DNA from 3 places in the Azospirillum humicireducens genome. Region 1 is predicted to be linked to each of the others. Evidence: predicted binding sites of a transcription regulator. Region 1 holds the regulator's gene; each other region holds the start of a gene.
The links. Region 1 encodes LexA, which represses DNA repair genes until DNA is damaged. Its sites were predicted from a motif close to ATGTTCTANTTTGGTTC; they were not measured.
Positions count from the first base shown of each region.

Region 2: A6A40_RS10550 (Y-family DNA polymerase) is a predicted target of LexA. The motif match lies at 8,103-8,119, and genes of this name have one in related genera.
Region 3: A6A40_RS24215 (putative DNA modification/repair radical SAM protein) is a predicted target of LexA. The motif match lies at 7,974-7,990, and genes of this name have one in related genera.

Region 1 is NZ_CP015285.1:1,024,773-1,035,193, forward strand. It holds gene gltX (glutamate--tRNA ligase) at 1-639, opposite strand, end outside; gene A6A40_RS04640 (ComEC/Rec2 family competence protein) at 796-2,949, shown strand; gene lexA (transcriptional repressor LexA) at 3,022-3,744, opposite strand; gene A6A40_RS04650 (molybdopterin molybdotransferase MoeA) at 3,944-5,173, opposite strand; gene moaC (cyclic pyranopterin monophosphate synthase MoaC) at 5,178-5,678, opposite strand; gene A6A40_RS04660 (GNAT family N-acetyltransferase) at 5,675-6,148, opposite strand; gene trpC (indole-3-glycerol phosphate synthase TrpC) at 6,153-6,956, opposite strand; gene trpD (anthranilate phosphoribosyltransferase) at 6,956-7,990, opposite strand; gene A6A40_RS04675 (anthranilate synthase component II) at 7,987-8,595, opposite strand; gene A6A40_RS04680 (STY0301 family protein) at 8,729-9,184, opposite strand; gene A6A40_RS04685 (divergent polysaccharide deacetylase family protein) at 9,322-10,421, shown strand, end outside.
Region 2 is NZ_CP015285.1:2,255,348-2,265,768, forward strand. It holds gene recR (recombination mediator RecR) at 14-607, shown strand; gene A6A40_RS10525 (phytoene desaturase family protein) at 795-2,978, shown strand; gene gluQRS (tRNA glutamyl-Q(34) synthetase GluQRS) at 2,985-3,827, opposite strand; gene A6A40_RS30975 (hypothetical protein) at 3,888-4,055, opposite strand; gene A6A40_RS10535 (HNH endonuclease) at 4,479-5,042, shown strand; gene A6A40_RS10545 (acetyl-CoA carboxylase carboxyltransferase subunit alpha) at 5,393-6,349, shown strand; gene A6A40_RS10550 (Y-family DNA polymerase) at 6,501-7,946, opposite strand; gene A6A40_RS10555 (hypothetical protein) at 8,202-8,756, shown strand; gene A6A40_RS10560 (HupE/UreJ family protein) at 8,882-9,376, shown strand; gene A6A40_RS10565 (TAXI family TRAP transporter solute-binding subunit) at 9,557-10,421, shown strand, end outside.
Region 3 is NZ_CP028905.1:279,318-289,738, forward strand. It holds gene A6A40_RS24185 (L-idonate 5-dehydrogenase) at 1-818, shown strand, start outside; gene A6A40_RS24190 (LacI family DNA-binding transcriptional regulator) at 891-1,946, opposite strand; gene A6A40_RS24195 (TRAP transporter small permease) at 2,393-2,878, shown strand; gene A6A40_RS24200 (TRAP transporter large permease subunit) at 2,878-4,158, shown strand; gene A6A40_RS24205 (DctP family TRAP transporter solute-binding subunit) at 4,219-5,193, shown strand; gene A6A40_RS24210 (UdgX family uracil-DNA binding protein) at 5,276-6,733, opposite strand; gene A6A40_RS24215 (putative DNA modification/repair radical SAM protein) at 6,736-7,947, opposite strand; gene A6A40_RS32235 (tetratricopeptide repeat protein) at 8,051-9,856, opposite strand; gene A6A40_RS24225 (DUF2076 domain-containing protein) at 10,244-10,421, shown strand, end outside.

The DNA.
Region 1 (10,421 bases):
CTGGATCTGGCGGAAGGTGTTGGTCAGATGGTCGTCGCCGCGGATGACGTGGGTGACGTTCATGTCGTGGTCGTCCACCACCACCGCCAGCAGATAGGTCGGCGTGCCGTCGGCGCGCAGCAGGATCAGGTCATCCAACTGGGCGTTCTGCACCGTGACCTCCCCCTGGACGAGATCGTTCAGGACCGTCTGGCCTTCCTGCGGCGCCTTCAGCCGGATCACCGGAGCGACGCCGGGAGGCGCGTCGGATTCGGGACGGTCGCGCCAGCGGCCGTCATAGCGCATCGGCTGGCCGGCGGCCTTCTGGGCGGCGCGCATCTCCTCCAGCTCTTCCGGGCTGCAATAGCAGCGGTAGGCCTTGCCGGCAGCCAGCATCTGGTGCGCCACCTCGGCATGGCGGTCCTTGCGCTCGAACTGGCTGACCGCGTCGCCATCCCAATCCAGGCCCAGCCACTGCAGCCCGTCCAGGATGGCGTCGACCGCCGCCTGGGTCGAGCGTTGCCGGTCGGTGTCTTCGATCCGCAGCAGGAACTTGCCGCCGGTGTTGCGGGCGTACAGCCAGTTGAACAGGGCGGTGCGGCCACCGCCGATGTGCAGAAAGCCGGTCGGCGACGGAGCGAAGCGGGTGACGACGGTCATCGGTCTCTCAATTTCCGGTTCGGCGCTGGTATGATGCGCCGGTGGTTCGACACCGTGGTTTAACACAGCCACCGGGTTGGGAGGCAATGCGATGCGCGCATGGACGGTCGTTGAGGGGCACGCGGGCGGCATCGCTGCGCCGGGAGGCCGTTGCCGGTGACCGTCGCCGGATGGCCGGACGAGGAGACGGACGGTCCCGCTGCATCCGGTGGGAGGTGGCGGCGCCTGTGGTTTCACATCGGGCGGCGACTCGCGGCTGTGGCGGAGGCGGAGGGCGACCGGTGGGTCCTGTGGCTTCCGGTCGCCTTCGGGGCGGGAGTGGCGCTGTATTTCGGCTTGATGAGGGAGCCGGACTGGTGGGCCGGAGCGGCGGCCTGTGGGGGCTGCACTGTCCTGCTTCTGGTCCTGCGGCGCTGGTTCGCGCTGTTCGGTGCGGTGATGGCATTGATGATGGTGGCGGCGGGGTTCCTGGTGGCGCAGGGCCACAGCGCGCGGGTGGCGGCGCCGGTGCTGACCCGCGTCATCACCAGCGCAACCGTCACCGGACGCGTGATGGCGGTGGAGCGCCGGCCGGGTGCCGTCCGCATCACCCTGCGGGATCCGACCGTCAGCCGCCTGCCGCCGGAACAGACACCGGCTGCCCTGCGCATCCGCCTGTCGGATCGCCATGCCGGGCCGGAGCCCGGATCGGTGGTGAGCCTGCGCGCCACGCTGCTGCCGCCCCAGGCTCCCGCCGAACCGGGGGCCTTCGATTTCCAGCGGCGGGCCTGGTTCATGGAACTGGGCGGCACTGGCTTCGCCACAGGTGCGGTGGACGTGGTCGAGGCGCCGCCGGTCACGGGCTGGCGCGTGGTGACGGTTGCCTTCGAGCGCGCGCGCGGTGCAATCGCCGAGCGGGTGACTGCGGCCATCGCCGACCCGGTGGAGGCCAGCGTCACCACGGCGCTGCTGAATGGGGAGCAGTTCGGCATCCCGGATGGGACGCTGGAGGATTTCCGCAACAGCGGGTTGGCGCATCTGCTGTCGATCTCCGGCCTGCATGTGGGGATCGCTGCCGGCATCCTGTTCTATGTCGCCCGCGCCCTGCTGGCGCTGGTGCCGTATGCGGCCCTGCGCTGGCCGATCAAGAAGATCGCGGCGCTGTTCGGCATCCTGTCGGCGCTCGCCTATACGCTGCTGGTCGGTGCGCCGCTGCCGACGGTGCGGTCAGTGCTGATGACGGGCATGATCATGGGCGCGATCATGCTGGACCGCCACCCGCTGAGCATGCGGCTGGTCGCCTTCGCCGGACTGGTCACCATCGCCATGGATCCGGAGGGGATGCTCGGCCCCAGCTTTCAGATGTCATTCGCGGCGGTGGTGGCGCTGATCGCCGCCTTCGAGCGCGGCAGTTCGCGGATGGCGGAATGGCGCAGCGAGGCGGGATGGCTTCTGCGCGGCCTGCTCTATGTCGGCGGCATCCTGTTGACCAGTGTGGTGGCGACGCTGGCGACGCTGCCGTTCGCGCTCTTCCATTTTCAGCAGATCGCCTTCTATGGCGTGCTGTCCAATCTGATCGCCATTCCCATCACCTCCTTCTGGGTCATGCCATGGAGCCTCATCGCCTATGCCCTGATGCCCTTCGGGCTGGAGGCGCCGGCACTGATCGCGATGAACTGGGGCGACCGGGCGGTGATCTGGACGGCGGAGTTCTTCGGCCGCCTGCCCTGGGCGTCGATCACCGTGCCGGCGATGCCGGTGGAAGGCTTTGCGGTGCTGGTTCTGGGTGGAATCTGGCTGTGCCTCTGGACGAGGCGGTGGCGCTGGCTGGGGCTGCTGCCGATCATGGCAGGGTTGGCGTCACCGGCATTGGTGACCCGGCCGGACGTGCTGGTGGCGGCAGATGGGACGGTGATGGCGGTGCGGACGCCGGACGGTCGCCTCAGTGCTTCGGGGAAGACCGGCGGGCGGGTGACGGAGACATGGCGGGAACGCGATGGCGAACGCACCGCCGCCGATCCCTGGCCTGTGGCGGGGGGGTGGAGCGAGGGGGAACGGTCGCTGAGTTGCGACCTGCTGGGATGCCTGTACCGGGTGAAGGGGAGGACGGTCGCCCTGCCGCGGTTGCCGGATGCACTGGACGAGGATTGCGGGACGACCGATGCGGTGGTGACGGCCGCGGTGGCTCGGGGATGCCGGTCCGGGGTGGTGGTCGACCGCTGGTCCCTGCGGCATGAGGGAGCGCATGCGCTGAGGGTGACGGCGGGCGGAATAGAGGTTGAGACGGTGCGGGGGCTGCGGGGGGAACGGCCTTGGACCGGGGGGAGGTGATGTTGCCCCCTTCCTAACGCTTGCCCCCTCCCCATCCCTCCCCCGCTTTGCGGGAGAGGGGGCAACAGCAACTCAGTACTTCCGCACCAGACCGACCAGCTTGCCCTGCACGCGGACGCGGTCGGCGCCGAAGATGCGGGTTTCATAGGCGGCATTGGCGGGCTCCAGGGCGATGGTGTTGCCCTTGCGGCGCAGGCGCTTCAGCGTCACCTCGCCCTCGTCCACCAGCGCCACGACGATGGTGCCGTTCTCCGCCGCGTCGCAGCGCTGGATGATGATGGTGTCATGGTCGAGGATGCCGGCCTCCACCATCGAGTCGCCGGACACCTCCAGGGCGTAGTGGTCGCCGCCGCCGAGCATGGAGGCGGGGACGTCCACGAAGGCGCTGTTGTCGCGCAGCGCCTCGATCGGCGTACCTGCGGCGATGCGGCCATAGAGCGGAAGCTGCACCGTCTCGTTCCCCGCGGTCCTGGCCGGAGCTTGCGGAGCCGCATCGCGGCCGGCGAAGGCGAAGTCGCCCTTGATGACGTTGGGCTGGAACTTCGGCTTGGGCGCGGTGCGGGAGCGGGCGGCATCCAGTCCCTCGGGCAGGCGCAGAACCTCCAGCGCGCGGGCGCGGTGGGGCAGGCGGCGGATGAAGCCGCGTTCCTCGAGACCGGTGATGAGGCGGTGGATGCCCGACTTGGACTTCAGCCCCAGGGCGTCCTTCATCTCGTCGAACGACGGCGAGACGCCACCCTGGCCAAGCCGTTCGTGGATGAAGAGCAGCAATTCGTGCTGCTTGCGCGTGAGCATGGATGCCTCCCGGCCGTCGCCAGACTGAAGATGGAACAAAAACTAAACGTTGCTCCATGTTCTAGTTTGGTTCCTGCCACGCGTCAAGTCCCCCATCGCCTTGTTTTAGAACTTGAACGGAACATTTGAAACAGCGTGAAACGGTTTTCGGGATGCTGTTCAATTGTTCCATCCGCCGTCCGGGGGTTGTCTCCCAAGACTATATGCTGAGCGCTCCATCGGTCAGGGGAAGCACGGCCACCATGGCGCCGGCCGGTTCCGGGTCGGCATGGGCTGTGCGTGGGATCAGGCAGTCGGCCTTGGCGTAGAGCGAGGTGATGGCGCTGTCCTGCCGGGCGAAGGGCGTGACGGCCAGGACACCGTCCGGGCCGGCGGCGAGCGTGGCGCGCAGATACTCCTCGCGCCGGTCGTTGGCCTTCAACCCGACGGTCAGGCGGGCGCGCAGCGGCAGGCCGTCGTCTTCGGGCGACAACCCCTGCAGCAGGCGTAGGATCGGGCGCAGGAACAGGACGGCGGTGACGCCGGTGGACACCGGATTGCCGGGCAGGCCCAGCAGAGGCACCGACCCGGCCCGGCCGAACATCAGCGCCTTTCCCGGCCGCATCGCCACCGTCTGCACCTCCAGCGCCACCCCACGCTCGGCCAGCACGTCGCGCACGAGGTCGTAGTCGCCATGGGCGGCGCCGCCGGTGGTGACCAGCAGGTCGCAGCCGGCGGCGCCCTTCGCCAAAGCGGCGACACTCTCCGGCGTGTCCTTGGCGACGCCCAGATTGTGGGCCAGCCCACCCTGTGCGGTCACAAGCGCGCAGAGGCCGAGCGCGTTGGTGCTGACGATCTGGCTCGGCCCCAGCGGGTCGCCGGGCAGGGCGATCTCGTCGCCGGTGGCAAGAATGGCGATGCGCGGCCGGCGGTGGACCGACAGCCAGGGCACGTTGCCGCCAGCGGCCAGCGCGATGTCGCGGGCGGTCAGGCGGCGGCCTTTCGGCAGAAGCTCCTGCCCATGGACAAAGTCGAAGCCGGCCTCGCGGACAAAGCGGCCGGCAACCACGGCGCGGCCGACCTGGACGCTGGATTCGTCGGCGCTGCAATCCTCCTGCATCACCACGGCGTCGGCGCCATCGGGCATCGGCGCGCCGGTGAAGATGCGCACCGCCTCGCCGGGGCCGACGCTGCCGCCGAACGCATGGCCGGCGGAGGATTCGCCGATGCGGCGCAGGGGGACGGGAGAGTTGGCGGCCGCGGCGGCGATGTCGTCGGCGCGCACGGCCCAGCCATCCATCGCGGCGGCATGGAAGGGCGGCTGGGTCAGCCGGGCGACCACCGGTTCGGCCAGCACGCGGCCGAGCGCGTCGGGCAGGGCCACCGTCTCCGCCGGCAGGGGAGCGAAGGCCGACAGGATGCGGGCGCGCGCCTCTGCGACGGAGATCACGGCGTCAGGCTCCGGTTGTGGGAGCGGTTGCGGCAGACCCCCACTCGCCGCTCTTGCCGCCGGCCTTGTGCAGAAGGCGGACATCGGTGACGGTCATGCCGCGGTCCACCGCCTTGCACATGTCGTAAACGGTCAGCGCGGCGATCGTGACCGCGGTCAGCGCCTCCATCTCCACCCCCGTCTGTCCCTTCAGCTTGCAGGTGGCTGTCACGTCCACCGCGTTGCGCGCCGGATCGCAGGACAGGTCGACCTTGACCGAGGTCAGCATCAGCGGATGGCAGAGCGGGATCAGGTCCGGCGTGCGCTTGGCCCCCATGATGCCGGCCAGCCGGGCGACCGACAGCACGTCGCCCTTCTTCACCCCGCCTTGCATGATGAGCGCCAGGGTTTCCGGCTGCATCAGCACGGTGGCGGCGGCGGTGGCCGTGCGTTCGGTGTCCGCCTTGTCGGAGACGTCCACCATCACCGCCTTGCCCTCGGCGTCGAAATGGGTGAAGCCGCTCATGCGACGGTCTCCCGCAGGGATTTTTCCATGAAGACGCTGACGCCGTTGTTTTCGTAGCAGGCGTAGGGGCCGCGGTCGGTGAAGCCGGCCTTGCGGTAGAGCGCCAGCGCCTCGTGCTGGTGGATGCCGGATTCCAGCAGCAGGGCGGCCAACCCCTCCGCCCGCGCCTGTTCCTCCAGCCGGGCGAGCAGGCGGTCGCCGATGCGATGGCCGCGGGCGGCGGGATCGACATACATCCGCTTGATCTCGCCATAGCCCGAGGGATCGACGCGGAGCGCGGCGCAGCCGACAGGAACGCCATCCTTGCGGGCGACGAAGAAGCGCAGGTCAGGCGCCTCCCGCTCCCCTATGTCGAGCAGGTGGCAGGTATCGGCCGGATAGAGGTCGAGCAGATAACGGTCCAGTGCGGCGACCAGCGCGATCACGGCGTCCTGGCGCGGGCTTTCCGCCGCGATGGTGACGTCGGTCATCGGTTTAGACCGGAGCCAGCAGGGCGCGGGTCGCGGCGGTCACGTCGGCCTGCCGCATCAGCGATTCTCCGACAAGGAAGCAGCGCGCCCCGACCTTCGCCATCCGGGCCAGATCTGCGGGGGTGTAGAGCCCGCTTTCGGCGACCAGCATGCGGTCGGCCGGCACATTGGCCGCCAGCTCCTCCGTCGTCGCGATATCGACGGCCAGAGTCTTGAGGTTGCGGTTGTTGACGCCCAGCAGCGGAGTCTTCAGCAGCAGCGCGCGGTCGAGTTCGGCGCGGTCATGCACCTCCACCAGCACGTCGAGGCCCTGGGATATCGCGGCGTCCTCGATCTCCGCCGCCTGGGCATCGGACAGGGAGGCCATGATGATGAGGATGCAGTCGGCACCCAGCGCGCGGGCCTCGACGATCTGATAGGGATCGACCATGAAGTCCTTGCGCAGCACCGGCAGATCGACAGCGGCGCGGGCGGCGACCAGATACTCGTCCTTGCCCTGGAAATAGGGCTCGTCGGTCAGAACCGACAGGCAGGTCGCCCCGCCGTCGCGGTAGGCGCGGGCGAGCGCCGGCGGATCGAAGTCGGCGCGGATCAGGCCCTTGGACGGGCTCGCCTTCTTGATCTCGGCGATCAGGCCATAGCGCCCGGCCTCGACCGCGGCGCCGAGCGCCCGGATGAAGCCGCGCGGCGGGTTGGTCTCGTTGGCGGCCCTGGCGGCGGCCTCGACCTCCGACAATGGGCGGGCGGCCTTGCGGGAGGCGACCAGCGCGCGCTTGTCGTCGTTGATGCGGGTCAGAACGTCGCTCATCAGGCCACCGCCTCGTTGGTGATGGCGACCAGCCGGCGCAGGCGGTCGCGGGCGCCGCCGCTGTCGATGGCGTCGGCGGCCATCGCCACGCCCTCCTTCAGCGTCGCGGCCTTGCCGGCCACCAGCAGGGCGGCGGCGGCGTTCAGCAGCACGATGTCGCGGTAGGGGCTGCGCACCCCGTCGAACAGGGCGTGGATCGCCTCGGCATTGACCTGGGCGTCGCCGCCCTTGAGGTCCTCGATCCTGGCGCGGGGCAGGCCGGCATCCTCCGGTGTCACCTCGAACACCGTCACCTCGCCGTCCTTCAGCTGGGCGACGGTGGTGGGGCCGGTGGTGGTGATCTCGTCCAACCCGTCGGAGCCATGGACGACCCAGGCCGTTTCTGAGCCCAGCCGCTTGAGCACATGAGCCAGCGGCTCCACCCACTGCTTGGAGAATACGCCGAGAACCTGCCGCCTGGCGGTCGCCGGGTTGGCGAGCGGACCCAGCAGGTTGAAGACGGTGCGGGTGCCGAGCTCGACGCGGGTGGGGCCGACGTTGCGCATGGCAAGGTGGTGGCGCGGCGCCATCAGGAAGGCGATGCCGGCATCCCACAGCGCCTTGCGCACCAGCGCGAAGTCGCAGTCGAGATTGACGCCCAGCGAGCCCAGCACGTCGGCGGCACCGGACTTCGACGAGATGGCGCGGTTGCCGTGCTTGGCGACCGGCACGCCGCAGGACGACACCACCAGCGCCGCGGCGGTGGAGATGTTGTAGGTGCCGACGCCGTCGCCGCCGGTGCCGCAGGTGTCGATGGTGCCGGGAGGTGCCTCGACCGGGATCGCCTTTGCGCGCATGACGCGGGCGGCGCCGGCGATCTCGTCCACAGTCTCGCCACGGACGCGCAGAGCCATCAGGAAGCCGCCCATCTGCGACGGGGTGGCGTTGCCGGACATGATGATGTCGAAGGCGAAGCCGGCCTCGGCCTCGGTCAGGGCGGCGCCGGTGGCGACCTTGCCCAGGATGGCCTTCATATCGCCGAGATCGCCGCTCATGCCGCGGTCTCCAGGCCCGCGCGTTCCGGGCGGGGGCGGGTCAAATCCAGGAAGTTCTGCAGGATCTTGTGGCCGTGCTCGCTCTCGATGCTCTCGGGATGGAACTGCACGCCGTGGATCGGCAGCTCGCGGTGGGCCAGCGCCATGATGAGGCCGTCGGCGGTCTCGCCGGTCACTTCCAGGCAGGCGGGCAGCGTCTCGCGCTCGACGATCAGCGAGTGGTAGCGGGTGGCGCGGAACGGGCTGGGAAGTCCGGCCAGAACGCCGCGACCCTCGTGCCGGATGTTGTCGACCTTGCCATGCATGGGGACCGGCGCGCGGATCACCCGGCCGCCGAAGGCCTGGCCGATGGACTGGTGGCCGAGGCAGACGCCCATCAGCGGCAGGCGGGCCTTGGCGGCGGCGTCGATCAGCGGAAGACAGATGCCGGCGCGGTCGGGGTCGCAGGGGCCGGGCGACAGCACGATGCCGTCGGGCCGCAGCGCCATCGCCTCCTCGACCGTCAGGGCGTCGTTGCGGCGGACCTGCACGTCGGCGCCAAGCTCGCCCAGATAATGGACGAGGTTGTAGGTAAAGCTGTCGTAGTTGTCGATGAGCAGCAGCATGCGCCTTCCGCCTTCCACCTTTGCCCGGCCACCTTCGCCCGGGTCGTCCGAGCCGTTCCGGCCCTGTTCCAACGACCGACACCCTAGCCGCTGAGTGGGCGGATTTCCAGCCTCCGCGCAGAACTCCGGGGCATCAACGGCAGTCGAGCTGCGGCAGTGTCTTCGGCTCGTCCAGGACGGCGCCGCGGATGTCGGTTTCCAGCGTCAGGGTGCAGCGGCGGATGTGGCGCGGCAGGTCGGCGGCCAGCGTCGCCTGGGTGTTGCGGTAGCGGCAGAGCAGGAAGACGGTCTCGCGCCGCGAGCCGGAGAACTCCCAGACCTGGACGATGCTGCGCCCGCGCCGCACCTCGCGGTCGGGGGCGAGCGTGGCGGGGGCGGCGGAGGTCATCTGACTGGCGCGGTCGCCCTCGACGATGGAGATGCCGGCGAAGCTGTGGCTGTCGCGGCCGGGGTAGGGCGACCAGCCGCCGGGGGCATCGGGCTGCGCCTGGACAGTGAGGCTGGCCGGGCAGTCCAGCCCCTGGGCGGCCGGCGCCGGAGTCGCGGCGGCGGTCGGAAGCAGGGCGGCGATGACAAAGATGGGACGCATCTGGCGGACTCTTCGGGTGGACTCTTGCAAATGGGCTCGGCCGGGCAGGACAGGCAGCGCCGCAGCGGCGTCCTGCGCCGATTGGGCGATTGCGGTCGCGGCGGCAGGGTGCCACTGTGCGGCGCCCCGGTCGCAGGATGGACATCGTCACCATGGCCCGCAAGGCGCCTTTGAAAGCCCGCAAGTCTCCGCTTCCCCCCGTCCTGTCCAACCCCTTCGTCCTGGCGCTGTTGGCCGTCGCCGCGGTGTTCGCCGTGGCGATGGGGGTGGCGACGCTGACCGGCGGACTGTCCGGCGGCGAGGCGGTCAAGCCGGCGCCGGTGCAGCAGGCGGCCCAGCAGACTGTCCAGCCGCCTCCGGTGCCGATGACGAAGGCGGAGCCGCCTGCCGCACCCCCGCGCTCTGCGGCTCAGCCCGAAGCCGAAGCTCCCGGCCAGACGGCGGCGGAGAAGCCGGCGCAGGCCGACTCCCGTCCGGCGGCGACGACCGTGGCGATGCTGCCGCCGCCCGCTCCGCCCAGCCAACCGCCGCAGGTGCAGGCTCCGCCCGGCAACGCCGCGCTGTGGCGCAAGAACGCGCTGCCGGCCGAGGTGCCGCAGGGCAGGCCGATGATCGCCATCGTCATCGACGACATGGGGCTGGACCGCAAGCGCTCGACCAGGATGGCGGGCCTGCGTGGGCCGCTGACGCTGTCCTGGCTGCCCTACGCCCGCGACCTCCAGGTCCAGGCCAGGGCGGCGCGGGCCAATGGGCACGAGCTGATGCTGCACATGCCGATGGAACCCAGCGTGATGGCCGATCCCGGCCCGAACGCGCTGCTGGTCTCGCTCGACCGGGGGGAGATCGTGAAGCGGGCCCGTGCGGCGCTGGACAGCTTCGACGGCTATGTCGGGGTCAACAACCATATGGGAAGCCGCTTCACCGCCGACCGTGCCGCGCTGGCGCCCGTGCTGGCCGAGCTGCATCGCCGCGGCCTGCTGTGGCTGGACAGCCGGACGACGCCCAACAGCGCCGGAATCGGGCTGGCGCGGGAGATGAAGATGCCCTGGGTCGGCCGCGACATCTTCCTCGACAACCAGGAGACGGTCGCCGCGGTCAAGGCGCAGTTGGCGAAGACGGAACAGGTGGCGAAGCGGCAGGGCTACGCCGTCGCCATCGGCCACCCGCATGATGCGACAATCGATGCCCTGGCGTCCTGGCTACCGGAGGTGCAAAAGCGTGGCTTCGTACTTGTCCC
Region 2 (10,421 bases), 1.2 Mb from region 1:
GATTTGCACATCCATGATCGGACCTGAAATCGAACGCCTGATCCAGTTGCTGTCCAAGCTGCCGGGGCTCGGTCCCCGGTCGGCACGGCGGGCAGCGCTGCATCTGATGAAGCGGCGGGACAGCCTGCTGGTGCCTTTGTCGGAGGCGATGGCGGCGGCCGGCGAGTCGATCCGCGCCTGCTCCGTCTGCGGCAATCTGGACAGCCGCGATCCCTGCACCGTCTGCTCCGACCCCACCCGCGACCGCTCGGTCATCTGCGTGGTGGAGGATGCCGGCGATTTGTGGGCGCTGGAACGCACCCGCGCCTTCCGCGGCACCTACCATGTGCTGGGCGGCCTGCTGTCGGCCCTGCAGGGCGTCGGTCCCGACGACCTGAACATCGCCGGCCTCGCCGAACGCGCCAAGGATCCGGCGGTGCGCGAGATCATCCTGGCGCTCAACGCCACCGTCGACGGCCAGACCACCGCCCATGTGGTGACAGACCGCCTGACCGAGTCCGATGTGTCCGTCTCTCGTCTGGCGCATGGCGTCCCGGTCGGCGGCGAGTTGGACTATCTCGACGACGGCACCTTGACTGCGGCACTGAAGGCACGCCGGCCGCTGTAGCCTTGGCCACGCGGCCCATCCCTACACAGGTACACTCCCGTACGCCCCGCACTTCACGCATCGCCAACCGCCGTACGCCGCAGTTCACGAAGCCAAGCCCGCTCCTTACGTACCCTCGCTGGCACGTACACCCGCCTCCCGCCGATGGTCCTTCGCAGTTTCCACCACCCGCGAAGGCACCATCCCGATGCGTACGCCCGCCAAGCTTCCCCCCGCCAAGCTCCCCATCGCGTTCCGCATTCTGCTGGGCTTCTCTCCCTGGCTGCTGTTCGGCGCCGTCCTGCCGCTCGCCGGATTGCTGCCGGCCTCCCTGACCGCACTGGCGGCAAGTCTCGCCCTCTGCGCCCTCGACAGGCTGCGCGGCTCCCTCAAGGCGCCGGAGCTGGTGGCCGCCGCCTTCTTCGCCATTCTGCCGCTCTGCGGTCCGCTGGGCTGGGACTGGCCGCTTCACAATCTCGGCCTCGCCATCCATCTGGCGCTGTCCGCCATGGCCTTCGGCAGCATCGCCGCCGGCAGCCCCTTCACCCTGCAATATGCCCGCGACGACTGGCCGCGCGACTATTGGCACCTGCCGCAATTCGTCGCCGTCAACCGGCTGATGACTGCGGTCTGGAGCGTGCTGTTCCTGGTCGGCGGTCTGGGCTTCGCCGCCCTGCCCGGATGGGAAGCCCCGGTCTCCATCGGCGCCTCCGCGCTGGGTGTGCTCGCCAACCGGCTGCTGCCGGATTGGATCGTCGGGCGGGCGATGCACCGTCGGCTGGCCGAGGCCGATCCGCACCCCTGGCCGGCTCCGGCGATCCTGAACCGGACGCGTACCGCCGCAGATGAGCGTGACGTGGTGGTGGTCGGCTCCGGCATCGGCGGCCTGACGGCGGCGGCGCTGCTGGCACGGGCCGGGGCGCGGGTGACGGTTCTGGAGGCGCATGACCGTCCCGGTGGATTCTGCACCTCCTGGACGGTCAAGGCGCGCAACCGCAGCGAACCGGGGGCCGAGCCCTTCCGCTACGTCTTCGATGCCGGCGTCCACGACATCAGCGGCGCCCAGCCCGGCGGTCCGGTCGATCATCTGCTGCGATCGCTGGGGGTCGAGGACCGGGTGGAGTGGCAGCCGGTGAACCGCGGCGTCGCCCTGGACGGCAAGCTGCTTCAACTGGCCGACGACGCCGATGGACTGGCCGCCCAGATCGCCGCCGACCACCCGCCCAGCGCCGCCGGGGCCGCCGCCTTCCTGGCGGAGATGCGGGCGGTCTATGACGACATGTATCGCGGCTGCGCCGACAGCGGCCTGCCCAACATCCCGCAATCGGTGGCGGCGATGCGGCGCTATGTGACGGAGAGCCCGCACGCCTTGCGCTGGATGGCCCGGCCGTTCCAGGAGATGCTGGACCATTTCATTCCCGACCGCGCCGGCCAACGCCTGCTGACCGTGCTGACCGGCTATCTCAGCGACCGGGCGGAGGCGCTGACGGTCGGCCAGATGGCGCCGATCTTCGGTTACTGGTTCTCCGGCGGCTTCTATCCGGCCGGCGGGTCGCAGGCGCTGGCCGATGCGCTGGCCCAGTCGATCCGCGCCGACGGCGGTGAGGTCCGGCTGCGCACCCCCGTCACCCGCATCCTGATCGAGGACGGCCGCGCCGCCGGGGTGGAGACCGCAGATGGCCGCGTCATCCGCGCTCCGGCCGTGATCTCCAACGCCGACGTGCGGCGGACCATGCTGGAACTGGTCGGGGCGGAGCATCTGCCGGCCGCCTATGCCGCCCGCTGCGCGGCGATGCGTCCGTCCACCTCTGCCTTCATGGTCACGCTTGGGCTGGACATCGTCCCCGATCTGCCGTCGATGACCTTCCTGCCGCAAGACGGGACGGGCTTCGGCATGGCCATCGCCGTCCCCTCCATCCACGACCGCAGCCTCGCCCCCGAAGGGCATGCCGCGGTGGCTCTGCTGCGTCTGGCCCCGGCGGATGCCGGCTGGAACCGCGCCGATCCGGCCTACAAGGCGCGCAAGCGGGCGGAGGGCGACGCGATGATCGCCGCCGCGTCCCGCCTGATCCCCGGCCTGGAGCGGCACATCACCACCCGGCAGGAGGCCAGCGCCGCCACCTTCGCCCGCTATGCCCACACCAGCGCCGGCAGCATCTACGGCATCGCTCCCGACCAGCAGCGGCTGACCCGCCGCAGCCCGATCCCCGGCCTGTGCCTGACCGGCGCCGGGGTCTTCCCCGGACCCGGCGTGGAGGCCTGCGTCATCTCCGGCCGGCTGGCCGCCGAATCCCTGCTGGGCAAGGAGAGCCTGGCGCCCGAGTCCCTGCGCAACACCGCCGGGCGGAGCGCCGCCTGCGCGTCTGCCCTGCCGGTGACGCAGTTGGGCTGAGTCCTATCACGCAAACCCCGCCAGCGCCCGGACCTCCGCCGGGCTGCGGCCTTCGTCGCGGAGCGAGCGCAGGGTCTGGGCGCGGTCGCGCTTGGCCAGCCGCTCGCCCGCCGCGTTCCGCAGCAGGCCGTGATGGTGGTAATCGGGCGGATCGTAGCCCAGCAGGGCCTGCAGCAGCCGGTGCAGATGGGTGGCGAAGAACAGATCCTCGCCGCGCGTGACCAGCGTCACGCCCTGCAGATGGTCGTCGACGGTGACGCTGAGGTGATAGCTGGTCGGCGTGTCCTTGCGGGCCAGCACCACGTCGCCCAGCAGTTCCGGAGTCGCCTCCTGCCAGCCCTGCGCCCGGTCGTGCCAACGCAGCGGCCCGGTCTGCCGGCAGGCGGCGGCCACGTCCAGCCGCAGTGCCCAGGGATCGCCACGGGCGATCCGCTCAGCCTGCTCCTCGGGCGAGCGATGGCGGCAGGTGCCGGGATAGAGCGGGCCGTCCGGACCGTGCGGCGCGGCGCCGGCCCGCGCGATCTCCGCGGCGATGTCCTTGCGGGTGCAGAAACAGGGATAGAGCACGCCCAGCGACTCGAGCCGGGCCAGTGCCGCGCGGAAATCGTCGAAATGGTCGGACTGGCGCCGGACCGGACCGTCCCAGTCGAGGCCGAGCCAGGACAAATCCTCGATCAGGTCGCGCTCGTAGTCCGGGCGGCAGCGGTTGGGATCGATGTCCTCGATCCGCAACAGGAAACGGCCGGCGGCGCTGCGGGCTGTGGTCCAGCCGAACAGCGCGGAATGGGCATGGCCCAGATGCAGGTGCCCGGTGGGGCTGGGGGCGAAGCGGGTGACGAGATCGCTCATTCCCGCGTTATAGCGGATCGCGCGCCGGACGGGACGCGGGATGTGACGATCCGGTTGGTCTCAGATGTAGGGATTGTCGCGGATCGGCTCGACCGGGATCTCTTCGCCCTCCAGATAGAGCGCCAGACGACGGCGCAGCTCGCGGTCGAAAGCGTCGATGCGGATCTGGCGTTCACGCTCCTCGCGTTCACGGCGCTTCTGGGCGAGGTCGATGATGACTGCGGTCATGGCGGAGTTTCCTCGGGGTCGCTTCCGGCCGGATCGGGCCGGCAGGATCGTGTTCGATCTGGTCGTCTTGGATCAACGAGGTCCACCATGGCGCCGTTATGGTTAACGAGGGGTAACCGCACAAGGCAAGCGCGAGTCTTTTTTCCCGATGTCACAGCCACCGCGCGTGGTGCCGGATAACCGCTCCCCCCTGCCGGCGATGCCCACAGCGCGAAAAAGGTTACACAACGGTGAAGAAATTCGGCCCTACCGGGTCAAGATGTTGAGTCCGGGCCGCCGATCCACTATGTATCTGGTTGTCCCGGATCGGCGATCCCGCAGTTGGGCCGGCCGCCGGGGCGGAGTAGATACGCCCCCGCGCACAAAGCCGCCTCGGTGTCGCGTGCCGGGATCCAGACACGGTTCCAGACAAGGGAGTGGCCATTGGCTCCACCACCCGATCACTGTCCGGCTCTGGTGCTGAACGCGGATTTCCGCCCGCTCAGTTACTTCCCCTTGTCGCTATGGTCCTGGCAGGAAGCGGTCAAGGCGGTCTTTCTGGAACGGGTCAACATCGTATCGCACTATGACCGGGTCGTCAGATCCCCAAGTTTCGAAGTCCGGTTGCCCAGCGTCATCTCTCTGAAAGAGTTCATTCCGGCAACGCGCCGCCCGGCCTTCACCCGCTTCAACGTCTTCCTGCGCGACCGCTTCACCTGCCAATATTGCGGCCGCCCCTTCCCCACACACGATCTGACCTTCGACCATGTGATCCCGCGGTCCCGCGGCGGTCGGACGACGTGGGAAAACGTCATCACCTCCTGTTCGGCCTGCAATCTGGCGAAGGGCGACCGCCTTCCCCATGTCTGCGGCATGATCCCTCTCAGTCCGCCCTTCCAGCCCACCGCCTACGAGCTGCAGGAGAACGGACGCGCCTTCCCGCCAAACTTCCTTCACGAGAGTTGGCGGGATTTTCTTTATTGGGACTCGGAACTGGACCCGATGTAGGGCCACGATACGGGCGGGAGGGGGCATGGCCGGGCCTCCACTCTACTCCCCCGCCCCAGCCTGACCGTCATCGGCCAGCGCGGCAGCCAGCCCATCCGGATATGTCGGCCGGAAGGCGCGGTAATCGCCGGCATGCCCGGAGAAATGGTCCTTGTAAGGAGGTCATCGGACTGGAGTCGCTCCTGAACGATTAGGGTTGGAATTCCCCGGCGGATGAGGATAAACCCTGTGGGTTCGTCGCGGAACCCTTCCCAGGCCGTCCCGCACCTTTCCGCTGTGGCGCAGGCGCGCCGGGCGTGCTAACCAAGCGCGCGTTTTTTCGTGCGCCCCGCCAACCACCCGTGTCCGGCATGCAGACCTTCCTGGAATTCGAAAAGCCGATCGCCGAGCTTGAAGGCAAGATCGAGGAGTTGCGGCACCTGACCAACGCCGGCGACATCAACATCGCCGACGAGGTTGCAAAGCTGCAGGCCAAGGTCGACAAGCTCCTGCGGCAGACCTACGCCAAGCTCACGCCCGCGCAGAAGGTTCAGGTGGCCCGCCACCCCAATCGGCCGCACTGCCTGGACTATGTGCGCGGCCTGATCGAGGACTTCACGCCGCTGGCCGGCGACCGCCATTTCGCCGAGGACCGCGCGGTCATCGGCGGGCTGGGTCGCTTCCGCGGCCGCTCGGTGGTGGTGATCGGCCAGGAAAAGGGCAACGACACCGAATCGCGCGTCCGCCACAATTTCGGCATGGCGAAGCCGGAAGGCTACCGCAAGGCCCAGCGCCTGATGGATCTGGCCGACCGCTTCAAGCTGCCGGTCGTCTCGCTGGTCGACACCGCCGGCGCCTTCCCCGGCGTCCAGGCCGAGGAGCGCGGCCAGGCCGAGGCCATCGCCAAGAGCATCGAGCGCTGCCTGCGGCTGAACGTGCCGATGGTCGCCTCGGTCATCGGCGAAGGCGGATCGGGCGGCGCCATCGCCATCGCCACCGCCGACCGCGTGCTGATGCTGGAACACGCCATCTATTCGGTGATCTCGCCGGAAGGCTGCGCGTCGATCCTGTGGCGCAGCTCCGACATGGCGGGCGAGGCGGCCATCGCGCTGCGCCTGATCAGCCAGGACCTGAAGGAACTGGGCGTCATCGACCGCGTGGTGAGCGAGCCCATCGGCGGCGCCCACCGCGACCCGGCCGAGACCATCAAGAAGCTGGGCGACTGCATCGAGGAGTCGCTGGGCGAACTGGACGGCCTCGACGGCGTCACGCTCCGCGCCAAGCGCCGCGAGAAGTTCCTGGAGATGGGGCAGAAGGGGCTGGGGTAAGTCCCTGGCCCATGTGCCCCCTCATGCCCGATGCCCCCTCCCCATCCCTCCCCCGCCCTCGGCGGTGGAGGGGGCGGGAGCTTTGCAAAAGTACAGCGGCTGCCCCCTCTCCCTCGAAGAGGGGGAGGGTTAGGGAGGGGGCAAAAGCACCTCAGCCCAGGAACCCGTGCAGGAACCAGCGCGGCCATTCCCCCGGCCGGTACAGCCCGGCGCGGAACAGCCAGAAGCGGCGGCCGGCGCCATCCTCCACGCGGTAATAATCGCGCACGGCCAACCCCAGCGATCCTTCCGGACGCCACCATTCGCACTCGATCCGCTCCGGCCCCTCGGCCCGGCTCACGCGGTGGCGCAGGCCGCGCCAGACGAACTGCAGCGGCGGGTCGTCGGGCAGCGGGGCGGTGGCCTCGATCGGTTCGGGCGGGGTCAGCAGGCGCAAAGGCCGCGGCCGGCCAGCCGGCCAGGGCTTCGGCAGCGGCAGGACCTCCACCGGCGGCAGCGCGGCGACGCAGCGTTCCGGCAGCCAGCTTTCCCGCGGCACCAGCCGCAGCACCGCCCGTTCCCCCAGCCGCAACGCCAGCCGATCGACCAGTTCCGCCAATCCTCCGTCAATCCCCTCGCCGTCGATGCCGGTCTGGATGGCGATGAGCGGCCCCGTCTCCGTCGCCGACAGCACCAGTGTCTCCAGCCCCGGACCAGGGTCGATCCGCTCGAGCAGCGGGGCGGCCAGCCGCGCCAGCGCCGCCGGGTCGCGGGTAGGGCGGCTGGTGCCGAGCGTCAGGCTCTGCGCTTCGTCATCCACCCTCTGGTCGGTGCGGTGGGTGTCCAACCGCAGCCGGCGCACCCCCTGCCCAGCCGCCTCCAGCCCAGTGCACAGCCGGCCCAGCAGATGGCGGAGCGCCCCGGCAATCGACTCGGGCGTGGAGATCGGCTCGGCGAAGGTCAGGCGCTCGCGGTGCTCAGGCACCGGCCGGCGCGGAGAGATCGGCTCGTCCAGCCGGCCGAATGCCTGATCGTAGCGTTGCAGCAACCTGCCCCCGAACCGCGCCGCCAGCCCGGCCCGCGGCATGGCATGCAGGTCGCCGATCCGGCGCAATCCCAGCGCATGCAGCCCCTCGACCGTCTCGGCGGGCAGGCGCAGGGCGGCCAGCGGCAGCCCATCCAGCCGCTCCCGCCGCCGATCCTCCGGACTGCCGAACCGCACCAGCCCCCAGGCGGCGGCCGGGGTGTCGGCGATGGCGGCGCGGGCGGCAAAGCCGGCGGCGCGCAGTCGACCGGTCAGGTCGGCGGCCAATGCCGCTTCATTCCCGAACAGATGGGCGCAGCCGGTGATGTCGATCACCACCCCGTCCGGCTCGTCCGCCGCTGTCCAGGGGCTGTAGCGATGCGCCCAGTCGGCGATGCGGCCGAGCAGGACCGCATCGGCCTCCGGCGTCGCCTCCGCCACCTCCAGCCCCGGCTCCAACGCACGGGCGTCGCTGAGGGTATGGCCGGGGCCGATGCCGGCCGATGCCGCCACCCGGTTGACCGCGACCACCATCCGGCGCTGGCGCTCCGTCCGCAGCAGGGCGAAGGGACGTCCCCGCAATTCGGGCGGCATGGTCCGCTCCCGCGCGTCGGTGGGCAGCCGAGGCAGCCACAGGGCGAGGATGCGGCGCCTTCCTCCCCAACGACCGAATCCCCTCTCCCCCCCGGGGGGAGAGGGGGATAGGTCCGGATGTGGGAAGAGGGGCTTCATACGAGAGCCAACAGTTCGGAACAAACAAAGAACATACTAGCGCCAGCTTGGCCGCAGGGGGAGTCCCTCCTTTAGGGTCATCTTGCCGAAACGTCCGGCAGTACCGACATTCCGTTCATGGCCCTGCATCTCCCGTCTCTCATCCGCCGCTTCGCTCCGCTGGCTTTCCTGCTGGCAGCGGGCGCCTGCGCGCCGACGGAACTGCGCGACGATGCCCCCGGCCGCGCCCAGGCCTTCCCGCCGGTCTACAACCAGACATTCGTGCCGGGAGGCGGGGAACGTCGGACCTGGAGCCGGATCCAGGCGGAACAGTCGCGTGCCGACTCCGGCGGCGCAGTCCGGCCACGGCAGAGCGAGGAACCGCAACCCCGCACCAACTCCAAGCACACCGACTCGGGAGACGCCGACCGGCCGCCGCCCAAACGTCCCCGCGGCAGTTCGTCACCCCCGCCCGATCCGGCGGCCTTGCCGCAGCCGCCGCGCCCGATCCCGGTGCCGCCCCCGCCCTCGTCGCAGAGCGCCACCGACGCCTTCAAGCGCGACCTGATCCGGCCGGAGGTGGACCGCATGCGCACAGACGACGCCATGGGGCGGCTCGACCCGCTGGGCCAGCGCGACCTGATGCGGCGCGAAAACGACCTGCGCCAATGGGGCGATCCGCTGGCGCGCTAGCCGCCCCCGGCAGCATCCCTCCGGCAGCATTCCCTCGGCAACCTCCGCCTTGGCGGCTTGACCACGCCCTCTCTCAACCGCCATACCGGCCCCCGTGATTCGGAATGGACGGAGGATGCAGGCGCATGACGACGGTGACGGGGGCCTTCGGCAACGGGCTGACCACGCCGGTGTGGGTGCTGCAGCATCTGCTGGGCATCCTCGGCATCGGCCTATGGGCGGGGCAGGCCGGCGGCACCGCGGTCTGGCAGGTGCCGGCCGCCGCCGTGACCGCGGCTCTGGTGGCGGGCTTCGCCGCACAGATGGGGCTGCGGCTGCCCTATGCCGGGCCGGGGCTGGCGGCTTCGCTGATCGTGATCGGGTCGCTGGTGGCGCTGGGGGTGCGGGCGCCGGCCGTGCTGGCGGTGCTGATCGCCGCGGTGGCCGCGGTGTTCCACGGCCACGCCCACCAGGGTCCGCCGCTCTATTGGGCCGGCTTCGCCGCCGGGCTGATGCTGGTCGCCTGCGGCGGGCTCGGTCTGTCGATCGCGGTGACGCAGGCCGAATCGGACAGGGCAGTGCGCATGTGTGGCGGTGCGGTGGCAGTCGCGGGCGTTCTCGACCTCGTCGGCGTGATTTGACCGCTTGCGCCTTGAAATGAGGGGGTTGCGCGGGAATCTTTGAAGACACTCCCCTTCCCAGCCCGATCGACCGGGCCAGACGAACGGAACGACCCGGTGTCCCGCGCAGCCGCCAAAGCCTGCCTCCCTCCGCCGGGGCTCCCCTCGAAGGGGCTTCAGACGCATTCCGATGCGGTCTTCTTGACCCGACGGTGCCTGCTGGGCCGTCTGTTGGGCGGGCTGGCGCTGCCGCCGCTGCTTGCCTCCGCCGGCGGTCTGGCATTGGGGGGAGCGCAGCCGGCGGCGGCGCAGGATCTGCGCTATTTCCGCATCGGCACCGGCACCACCGCCGGCACCTATTTCCCGATCGGCGGGCTGATCGCCAACGCCATCTCCAACCCGCCGGGATCGAGGCCCTGCGACAAGGGCGGAAGCTGCGGCATACCCGGCCTGATCGTGGTGGCGCAGGCCAGCAACGGTTCCGTCGACAACATCGAGCTGCTGCGCGCCGGCACGGTGGAGGCCGGCTTCGCCCAGGCCGACGTCGCCTTCTGGGCCTACAGCGGCACCGGCAGCTTCAGCGGCAAGCGCCCCTTCGCGGAACTGCGCTCGCTCGGCATGCTCTATGCGGAGGCGATCCAGATCGTCGTCCGCTCCGACGGCTTCATCGACCGCATGCCCGACCTGAAGGGCCGCAGCATCTCGCTGGGCGAGGAGGGATCGGGCACGCTGGTGGAAGCCCGGCTGATCCTGGATGCCTATGGCCTGTCGGAAACGACGATCACGCCGCACTACCTCAAGCCGGGCATGGCGGCCGACCGGCTGGCGAAGGGTGAGCTGGACGGCTTCTTCATGGTGGGCGGCTATCCGGTGTCGGCGGTCGCGGACGTGGCCGCGCGCGTGCCGATCCGGCTGGTGCCGCTGGACGGCGAACCGGCCGCCCGGCTGCTGCGGACCCAGCGCTTCTATATCGAGGACGAGATCCCCGCCAACGCCTATCCCGGCAGCGCCACCACCCCGACGCTGAGCCTGGGGGCGGAGTTGCTGACCCGCGCCGACCGCGATC
Region 3 (10,421 bases), on a different contig from region 1:
AGCTGGTTTCGGTGTCGCCGTCGCGGCCCTGCCGGACCTGCCGCTACTGCCAGCAGGGCCTGCACAACCAGTGCCTCAACATGCGCTTCTACGGCAGCGCCATGCCCTTTCCCCACATCCAGGGGGCCTTCCGGGAAGCGCTGGTCGCCGACGCCGTGCAATGCGTCCCGGCCGACGGGCTCAGCGCCGGCGAGGCGGCGATGGCCGAACCGCTGGCCGTGGCCCTGCACGCCACGCGGCGGGCCGGCGATCTGCTTGGCAAGCGCGTTCTGGTGACGGGCTGCGGCCCGATCGGCGTGCTGTCGATCCTCGCCGCCCGCCGCGCCGGCGCGTCCGAGATCGTTGCCGTCGATCTGATGGACTTCACCCTCGACCTCGCGAAGGCCGCGGGCGCCGACCGCACGATCAATTCCAGGGAGGAGCCGGAGGCGCTCGCGGCCTATTCGGCCGACAAGGGCACTTTCGACGTTCTCTACGAATGCTCCGGCGCGGTCGCCGCGCTCACCGCCGGGATCGGGGCGCTCCGGCCGCGCGGCGTGATCGTCCAGCTCGGCCTCGGCGGCGACATGTCGCTGCCGATGATGGCGATCACCGCCAAGGAGCTGGATCTGCGCGGCTCCTTCCGCTTCCACGAGGAGTTCGCCATCGGCGTCGGCCTGATGCGCAAGGGCCTGATCGACGTGAAGCCGCTGATCACCCACACCATCGCGCTGCCCGACGCCCGCGCCGCCTTCGACCTCGCCGCCGACCGCGGCCGGGCGATGAAGGTGCAGATCGCCTTCGATCCGACGCTCCCCAGCTCCAGCCTGCAGCACTGACCGGACCGGCGGCGGGGAGGGAGCCCCGCCGCCTCCGCCCGACAAGCGCCGCCCGTCAACCGCCGGCCGGCCTCAGCGTTTCCAGTTTCCGGGGCGCGTGCTGCCGCGGGTCAGCACCTCGAATCCCAGGTCGTGAACCCGCGCTGGAGAGTTCTTGGATGCAGTTTCCTCGGATGTGCTCTCCTGGGGCGGCTGCACGCCGAGGGCCCCCAGGATCACCTCGGCGGTCCTGAGGCCGATGGCCCGCGCATCGACCCGCATCGTCGTCAGCGGCGGAACGGATTGCCGGCCGATCTCGAAATCGCCGAATCCCATGATGGACAGGTCCTCCGGCACGCGGATCGAGCGCCGCTGGCACTCCATCAGCACGCCGACGGCGTGCAGGTCCGACGCCGCGAAGATGGCCTCCGCGTCCGGGGCCTCGCGGGCCACCATCTCCATCGCCTCGGCCCCCTCGGTGAAGGACAGCGGCACATGGGAGTGGCGGAAGATCAGGTCGTCGGGAGTGCCGGTTTCCCGCAGGCCGGCGGCAAAGCCGGCGAGGCGCTGTTCGGCACGGAAATCGCGCGCCTCCCCGCTGTCGCAGGGGCCGACGGCGCAGACCCGGCGGTGCCCCAGCCCGACGAGATGATGGGCGGCGGCGCGGCCGACCTCGAAGTTGGAATAGCCGACCACATAGTCGATGGGCCGGTCCTGCAGGTCCCAGATTTCCACCACCGGCACGCCGGCCTCGAACAGCATCGCCGTGGTCTTCCGGGAATGCTCGATCCCGGTCAGCACGATCGCTTCCGGACGCCGCGTCAGCACGGATTGGATGACGCGCTCCTCCTCGTCGAGCCGGTAGAGCGTGTAGCCGATGAGCAGCTGATAGCCCGCGCTGTGCAGCCCCTCGCTCAAGGCCTGGGCGGTATCGGCGAAATTCGAGTTCATCAGTGTGGGCAGGATCAGCGCCACGAACCCGCTCCGGCGCGACGACAGGCTGCCCGCCACCCGGTCGGGAACATAGCGCAACTGCTCCACTGCCTGGAGGACGCGCTGCCGGGTTTCCTCCGCCACCAGGCTGGGGTCGGTCAGGACACGCGACACCGTCATGGTGGACACGCCGGCCAGGCGCGACACGTCGCGCATCGTGGGCTTTGCTGGGCGTTTGGTCATGTGCCTCTTCTGGCTTGGGGCATCCGATTCGGGATCACCGCGACGCACGGCATTCTGGAGACGGCCCCGCGAACCGCCGATACGGACGGCTGCCCGCCATCGCCGCCATCCACAGGGTCAGACCTTTTGTCGCAGATGTTAACGATATCATACCCTGGCGCTTTGGCACGAAGAATCCGTCACAGATACCACCGGAGCGCGGGCGGCCTCAAGCCCGGCGGCTGGATCCGTCCCCGCGTCGTTTTCCGATGCGCCAGAGCCCGCGTGCCCCCGACAAAATGGCGCCCTGCGGCCCCGTTCCCCCTTGACGCATGCGGTGTTATCGATAACACTAAACGGTACGTTCAAGGTGCGCCCTATTGTCAAGTGCACAGCACGGTGATTGGGGCAGCAGAAGAATACAATTGGGGGGAAGTGCCATGGGCCGACTTGTGTCGTTCCTCTGGACCTGGATCGACGCCATCATGGCAATATTGATGGCGGCGATGATCGTCCTTGTGTTTACCAACGTGGTCATGCGCTACGGCTTTTCGTCGGGACTTCGGGTTTCCGTCGAACTGTCCCGCCTTGGCTTCGTCTGGGTGGTGATGCTGGGCGCCGTCGTCGCCCTGCGGCGGGGCGAACACTTAGCGGTTTCCGAATTTTCCGAAGCCTTCTTTCCGCGCGCCGTCCCCATCCTGCGCCGCTTTTCGTGGCTGGTCATTCTCGTGTCGGTTTCGATGCTGTTCTGGGGCGCCGTGGGGCAGACCATCGCGAACTGGCACAACATTTCGCCACTCACCGGGCTTCCGACCGGGGTGATGTATCTGGCCGGCGCCGTGTCCGGCCTCCTCATGGCGTTCGTGGCGATCATGCGGCTTTTCGGTCCGCCTGAAACCGTCAAGCCTGCGCCGGAGAGCAAATAATGGTCATGCTTCTGTTTCTCTCGGTTCTCCTCATCAGCATCCTGATGGGGTTGCCGGTCGCTTTCGCGCTGCTTCTCTCCTCCATGGCGCTGATGCTGCATCTGGACCTGTTCAGCGCCGACGTGCTGACCCAGTCGCTGATGAACGGCGTCGACAGCTTCCCGCTTCTCGCCGTGCCCTTCTTCCTCGTCGCCGGCGAGGTGATGGCGCATGGCGGCCTGTCGCGGCGCATCGTCCAACTGGCGGCCACCCTGGTCGGCCATCGCAAGGGCGGGCTGGGCTATGTGGCGGTCATCACCTCGGTTCTGCTGGCCGGCCTGTCCGGTTCGGCCGTGGCCGACGCGGCGGCGCTGGTGTCGATCCTCTACCCGATGATGCGGAAGTCCGGCTATCCGGAAGGCCCGTCCATCGGCCTGCTGGCGTCGGGCGGCATCATCGCGCCGGTCATTCCGCCGTCGCTGCCGCTGATCATCATCGGCGTGGCCGGCAACATCTCCATCGCCAAGCTGTTCCTCGGCGGCATCGCACCCGGCCTGATGATGGGCGCGGTCCTGATGGTCGTCTGGTGGATGATCATGCGCAAGGAAACGGTGGAAACCACGCCGCGCGCCACGGGTGCCGAGCGTCTTGCCGCCCTGCGTGAAGGCGTGTGGGCGCTGCTTCTGCCGATCATCATCATCGGCGGCATCCGCTTCGGCCTGTTCACGCCGACCGAGGCGGCGGTGGTCGCGGCCGTCTATGCCATCACCGTGTCCACGCTCGTCTACCGCGAGTTGACCCTGAAGGGCTTCTACGACATCCTGATCGTTGCCGGCCGCTCCACCGCCATGGTGATGTTCCTGGTCGGCGCCGCGATGGTCGCCGCCTGGCTGATCACCGTCGCGCAATTGCCGCAGCAGCTGGCGGAACTTCTCGGTCCGCTGGTCGATCATCCACGCGTGCTGATGGGCGTGATCATGCTGATCGTTCTGATGGTCGGCATGGTGATGGATCTCAGCCCGACGATCCTGATCCTGGTGCCGCTGTTCATGCCGATCGTGAAGATGGCGGGCATCGACCCGGTGTATTTCGGGGTGATGTTCGTCATCAACACCTCGATCGGCCTCATCACGCCGCCGGTCGGAACCGTCCTCAACGTGGTCTGCGGCGTCGGCCACGCGCAGATGAGCACCGCGGTGAGAGGAGCGCTGCCCTTCATCGTCGCCTACACCCTTCTGCTGGTCGTCTTCGTCCTGTTCCCGTCTCTCATCATCGTCCCGATGAAGTTCTTCGCCGGCTGATCGGGGCCGGCTGATCGGGGCCGGTCACTCAAGGCCAAGTCAATCAAGGGAGGAATACCAATGAACACGCTCAAGACCCTGGGACTGGCGGCCGTCCTGGCCCTTGTCTCCGTCTCGGCCTCCGCGCAGGTCAAGCTGAAGCTCGGCCACGCGGCGCCGGATACGGACCTGCAGCAGACGATGTCGCTCTACTTCAAGGAGCAGGTCGAATCCCGCTCCAAGGGCGCGATCACCGTCACCGTGTTCCCGCAGGGGCAGCTCGGCAACGATGCCCAGATGATCGACGGAACCCGGTCCGGCATCACCGACATCACCATCTCCGGCCTCAACAACTTCACCGGCCTGGTTCCCGAAGCCGGCGTGTTCGAGCTGCCCTTCATCTTCCCGACGCGCCAGGTCGCCTACAAGGTTCTCGACGGTGAGATCGGTTCGGGTGTGGCCGCACAGTTCGGCAAGCATGGCCTCAAGGTCCTGGGCTTCCCCGAGAACGGCTACCGCAACATCACCAACAGCCGCGGCCCGATCCGCGTTCCCGCCGACCTCAAGGGTCTGCAGATGCGCGTCAACAACTCGCGCGCCCTCAACGACATGTTCGCCCTGCTTGGCGCCAACCCCCAGCAGATCCCGGTTGCCGAGCTCTACACCGCGCTGGAGACCGGCGTCGTGAACGCCCAGGACCATCCGGTCGGCATCGTCGTCTCCTTCAGGTTCAACGAGGTGCAGAAGTACCTGTCGCTGACCCAGCACGCCTATTCGCCGCTGGCGATGGTCATGAACGACAAGAAGTTCCAGTCGTTGAGCGAGGCCGACCGCAAGATCGTCGTCGAAGCCGCGCGCGACGCCGTCGCCAAGCAGCGCGAGATGAACATCGCCAAGGAAGAGGGCATGATCGCGGCGCTGGAGAAGGAGGGCATGAAGGTCAACCGCGACGTCGATTCGGCCGCCTTCCAGGCCGCCGTCCGCAAGGTCTGGGATGGCTTCACCAAGGCCAATGGCGACAAGCTGGTCAACGCCATCGTCGAAATGTCGAAGTAAAGAGCTGGGCTTACCATGGCGCCGTGCGTTTGCTATGAAACGCACGGCGCCATGGCTTTTCGACTGACGATCGGGCCAGGCTTCACATCGAGTCCGATTTTACGCGATCCGGTTCAACGCCTATCGCGCTCTCCTCCGCCATCCCCCGTGCCTGCCGCAGGTCGGCGACGAAGTCCTGATAGGCCTGCTCCGCCCCCGCCCCGGCCGGCAGGCGCAGCAGATAGGACGGGTGGACGGTGACGAACCCCTCCCAATCGCCGAATCCCATCGGCCCGCGTTCCCGCAAAACCGGGACGCTGCGCCCGGTCAGCGCGAGGGCGGCGGTGGCGCCCAGCGTCACCACCAGACGCGGGCGGACAAAGGCCAGCTCCTTCAGCAGCCACCAGCGGTAATGCTTCACCTCGCCGGCGGTCGGCGACTGGTGCAGCCGGCGCGTGCCGCGGACGACGAACTTGAAATGCTTCACCGCGTTGGTCAGGTAGGCGGCGCCGCGCCCGATCCCGGCCTCTTCCAGCGCGCGGGTCAGCAGCTGTCCGGCCGGGCCGACGAAGGGGCGGCCCTCCACATCCTCCAGGTCGCCGGGCTGCTCGCCGACGATGGCGATGGCGGCTCCCACCGGCCCCTCGCCCAGCACCGCCTGCGTCGCCCCCGGCACCAGGGGGTCTGCTGTCCGGATGATGCGGTTCAGCTCGGCCAGCGTCGCCGGCTCCTGCCGGGCCATGGCGGCGACGGCCTTGTCGGGGGAGCGGCGGCGGGGGGCGGCGGCTTCCGCCTCGATCATCGCCCGGACCCGCGCCGGGGCGGAGCGGATCATCGCCGGAATGGCGGCGGCTTCCGGCAAATTGGCCCAGTATTTCCGCGGCATCTCCGCCCGCATCGCGGTGGGGTTCACCCGCGCCGGGTTGAAGGTGCTCTCATAGTAGCGCTGCCAGCCCTCGGCGAAGCGGTCGTCGCGGTCGAGCCCCTCCGGCCTCAAAGCCGCCGGCCCGACCGTCAGCGAGCGCCGGTCCCACAGCAGCGATCCGACCGGCGTCAGGATCGTCCAGACCAGGCTTTCGAAGCGCTCGACGAAGAAGGGGGCGGTCGCCTCGACGATGAAATGGTCGGGCTCGAACCAAGCGAGATAGCGCTCCGCCCCATCCGGATCCCGCACCTCATGGAAGCGCAGGAAAGCGTGCATCTTGTGCAGGTCGCGCCGCACCGCCTTGTCCAGCAGCGCCAGCCGGTGGACCAGCGGATCGGCATGGTGGCCGAGCATGTCGCGCTCTCCCCGCAGCACCCGCCAGACCAGCCGGTGCAGCAGGGCGTAGCGTTCCGGGTCGCGGTGGCAGACCACGCTTTCGATCAGCGCTCCCACGGGGCGCGGCAGCGGAACCGGCGGTGCGTCCGCCGGCAGCGGAGCCTCATCGCCGAACAGGGACGGCGCCGCCCCGCCGCTCCACACCACCTTCTCCGGCTCGACATCGAGCGCGACCAGCCCGCGCAGCGCGCGGCGGAAGCCGTCCAGATCGGCGCCGTCCTTCAGCTCCACGCTGTACATGGTCAGAACAGGCTGAGCTGCCTGGGCGGCGCCACCAGCCTCTGCCGCAGGTCGGCGCGGTCGGTCAGCCCGCCCGGATGGTGGTCGGCGGCGATCAGGAAGGCGCGCGCCCGTTTCAGCCCCGACGACAGCCGGGCCACATCCTCCAGCCGCAAGCTGGTGTGGCGCCGCGCCTCGACGATCCTGTCGACCGCCCGCGCCCCCAGCCCCGGCACGCGCAGCAGCATCTCGCGGTCGGCGCTGTTCACGTCCACCGGAAAACGCTCGCGGTTCTTCAGCGCCCAGGCCAGCTTGGGATCGATGCCGAGATCCAGCATCCCGCCCTCGCCCCCGGCGGCGATCTCCTCCACGGTGAAGCCGTAATGGCGCAGCAGCCAGTCGGCCTGGTACAGCCGGTTCTCGCGCTGGAGCGGCGGCGGCTTGGCCGGCAGGGCTGAGCTGGCCTCCGGGATCGGGCTGAAGGCGGAATAGTAGACCCGGCGCAGCCCGTAGCGGCGATAGAGCGTGTCGCTGGTCTCCAGCACCGACAGGTCGGTGGAGGCGTCGGCGCCGACGATCATCTGGGTGCTCTGCCCGGCGGGGGAGAAGCGGCGCTTCTCCTCCTTCGCCTCCAGGATGCGTTCGCCGACCTGCCCCATCACCGCCTTGATCGCGCCGCCGTTCTTTTCCGGCGCGAACTGCTTCAGGCTGCGGTCGGAGGCCAGTTCCAGGTTGATCGACAGCCGGTCGGCCCACAGCCCGGCCTGCTCGATCAGCCAGGGGCTGGCCTCCGGGATGGTCTTCAGATGGATGTAGCCGGCGAAGCCATGGTCGCGCCGCAGCGTGCGCGCCACCAGCATCAGCTGCTCCATCGTGTAATCGGGCGAGCGGATGATGCCGGAGGACAGGAACAGCCCTTCGATGCAGTTGCGCTTGTAGAAGCCCAAGGTCAGCCGCACCACCTCATCGACGCTGAACCGCGCGCGGCGCACGTTGGAGGAGCGGCGGTTGATGCAGTAGGCGCAGTCGAACAGGCAGTGGTTGGTCAGCAGGATCTTGAGCAGCGAGACGCAGCGCCCGTCCGGCGTATAGGCGTGGCAGATGCCGGCCCCGGTGGTGGAGCCGATGCCGTCCGGCCCGCCCGTCCGCCGCTTCGCCCCCGAGGACGCGCAGGAGGCGTCGTATTTCGCCGCGTCGGCGAGAATCCCGAGCTTGTCGAGCAGCGCGTCATCCACCGTGGGGGCTTTCCTCTCCCGTTCCGATGTTCCTAATATGTTCTCTTGAAAGCAAAAGGCAAGCCGAATGGCGGGTGCAAAATCGCGCCTTCCGCGGCTGCCCCTAACTCTCCAAGAGCGCCGCGCGCAGTTTCCGCAGCACGCCGCCCCAATCGCCCGGCGCATCCTGCCGGAACAGACGGACCGACGGATACCAGACCGTGTCGCCGCCCCCCTGCATCCAGCGCCAGTCGGCGGCATGGGGAAGCAGCGCCCAGGCCGGACGTCCCAGCCCGCCGGCGAGATGGACGGTCGAGTTGTCCACCGACACCACCAGATCCATGGCGGTGATCAGCGCCGCCAGCCCGTCGATGTCGCTCCAGGCATCCAGTCCCGGATCGGCGATGCCGGCGGCGGCGGCCTCCGCCGCGACATCGCCATATTGCAGGCTGACCAGTTTGACATCCGCACCGTCCAGCGCGCCGGCCAGCCGGCCGGGCGGGATGGAGCGCAGATGCCCGACCGAGGCGTTCTTGCTGCTCCAGGAAAGCCCGACCAGCCGGTGTCCATTCCCATGGCCACCCCCGATCCGCCGCCGCAGCTCGGCCACCCGTCCGGGATCGGCCTTCAGGAAGGGAGGCTGGCGGCCGGTGAAATCCCCGATCCGCCGGCGCATCAGGCGCGGCAGGCTGCCGGCCGGGATTTGCGCGACCACCTCCGGCGCGGTCAGCCGGCTGCTCAACGGTTCCGTGCGCGCGACCACGGTGACGTCCGGCAGGCCGCGGGCGAACAGCGGGGCCAGCCGCGCGTCGCAGTCCAGCACCACCCGCAAGCCATCCCGGACCAGCTGCGGGATCAGGCTGGCGAACATCACCTCGTCACCCAGCCCCTGTTCGCCCCACACCAGCAGGGCGCCGCCCCGCCCGCCGCCGCCCCGCCCGCCGTCGGCCAAGGGCCTCCCGTCCCAAAGCGGCTGGGGAAAGCCGACCCGCGGGAAGCGGCCGGAGGATACCGTCCAACCCTGCTCATACTCGTCCCACCCCTCCGCCAGCCGGCCGAGCGTCAGCAGGGCGATGGAGCGGTTGAAGCGGGCCTGGGCATTGTTGACGGGATCGATGCCGGCCGCCTGTTCGTAGGCGCCCGCCGCCTCCGCGGCACGCCCCTGCGCCATCAGGACGGAGCCCAGCGTGTTCCAGCCGGCGGCAAAGCCGGGAGCCGCGGCGACCGCGGCCCGCGCGTCCTCCTCCGCCCGTTCCAGCCTGTCCAGCCTCAGCCAGCTGTCGGCGCGGTTGTTCAGCAGCACGGGATTCCCCGGCAGCAGGACCAGCCCGCGGCCATAGCCGGTCACCGACCGGGCAAGGGCCTCCTCCCGCCGTCTCCCCGCCTTCAGCCGGTTGGCAAGCTCATTCCACAGGACGGGGTCGTCGGGGGCGAGCGCCAGGTCGATCCGCGCGGCCGCCACCGCCCGTCCGAGCCCCGGTTCCGTGGCCGCCAGCCGCAGCAGCGCTCCGGGATGGGCCGGCTCCAGCACCAGCACCGTGCGGAATCCGGCCCGCGCCCGCGCGTCCTGCCCCAGCTCCTGGAGCAGCCCGGCCAGTTGGAAGCGCGTCTCCGCCTCCTCCGGCCGCAGGGCGGCGGCGTGGGCGTAATGGCGGGCGGCCCGGTCGGGCCGGTTCAGCGCGGCCTCGATCCGCGCCAGATTGACATGGAAATCGGCGATGTCGGGAGCTATGGCGATGGCCTGCCCGATCCGGCCTGCCGCTTCCTCCGGCCGTCCGGTCAGCGCCGCCAGGATGCCCCACAGGTGAAGCGCATGGGGATGGCCGGGGGATGCCGCGAGGATACGGCGATACAGGGTGTCGGCTTTGCCGAAGCGGCCTGCCTCCTGATGATCCAACGCCGCGGTCAGCGCTTCCTGCAATGTCGCCATGGCTTCTCTTATAGGGGGGAGGAAATCGCCGGTCCAGGCCCCGCCCCAAGCCCGGCCTCTTCGGTGCGCAAATTGTGTGGGCGCCGTCTTGACAGGAAAGCGGGACGGGGCCACGTGCTGATCACCTGGATCCGGGCCCCTCTGGCGACTTAGACGTGGTCGCGATGTCGGATCTCTTCACCTGCTCTTGCGCCGACGGGCGTGACCGCACTTGGAGGGACTGATGTCCTCACCCCTTGGACCATTGCTGAGAGACCGCCCCCGGCTTCCGGTCCTTTCCGTTCCTGATGCTTCCCCGATGCGCGCCGCCCCTCAGGCGCGCCGTCCGCGCCTGGCGCCGCTTCGGGCAGTCGGCGCCGGGAGCGGGACCTCTTCCACAACCTCTTCATGAAGACGAGCATCGCCATGGACCACACCGAACGCCAGATCATCGACGACTTGTTCGCCAAGCTGCATCAGGCCGAGGCGCAATCCGGCCCGCGCGATCCCGAGGCCGAGGCGCTGATCCGCGAGCGGATCGCCCGCCAGCCGGCCGCCCCCTACCTGATGGCGCAGGCCATCGTGA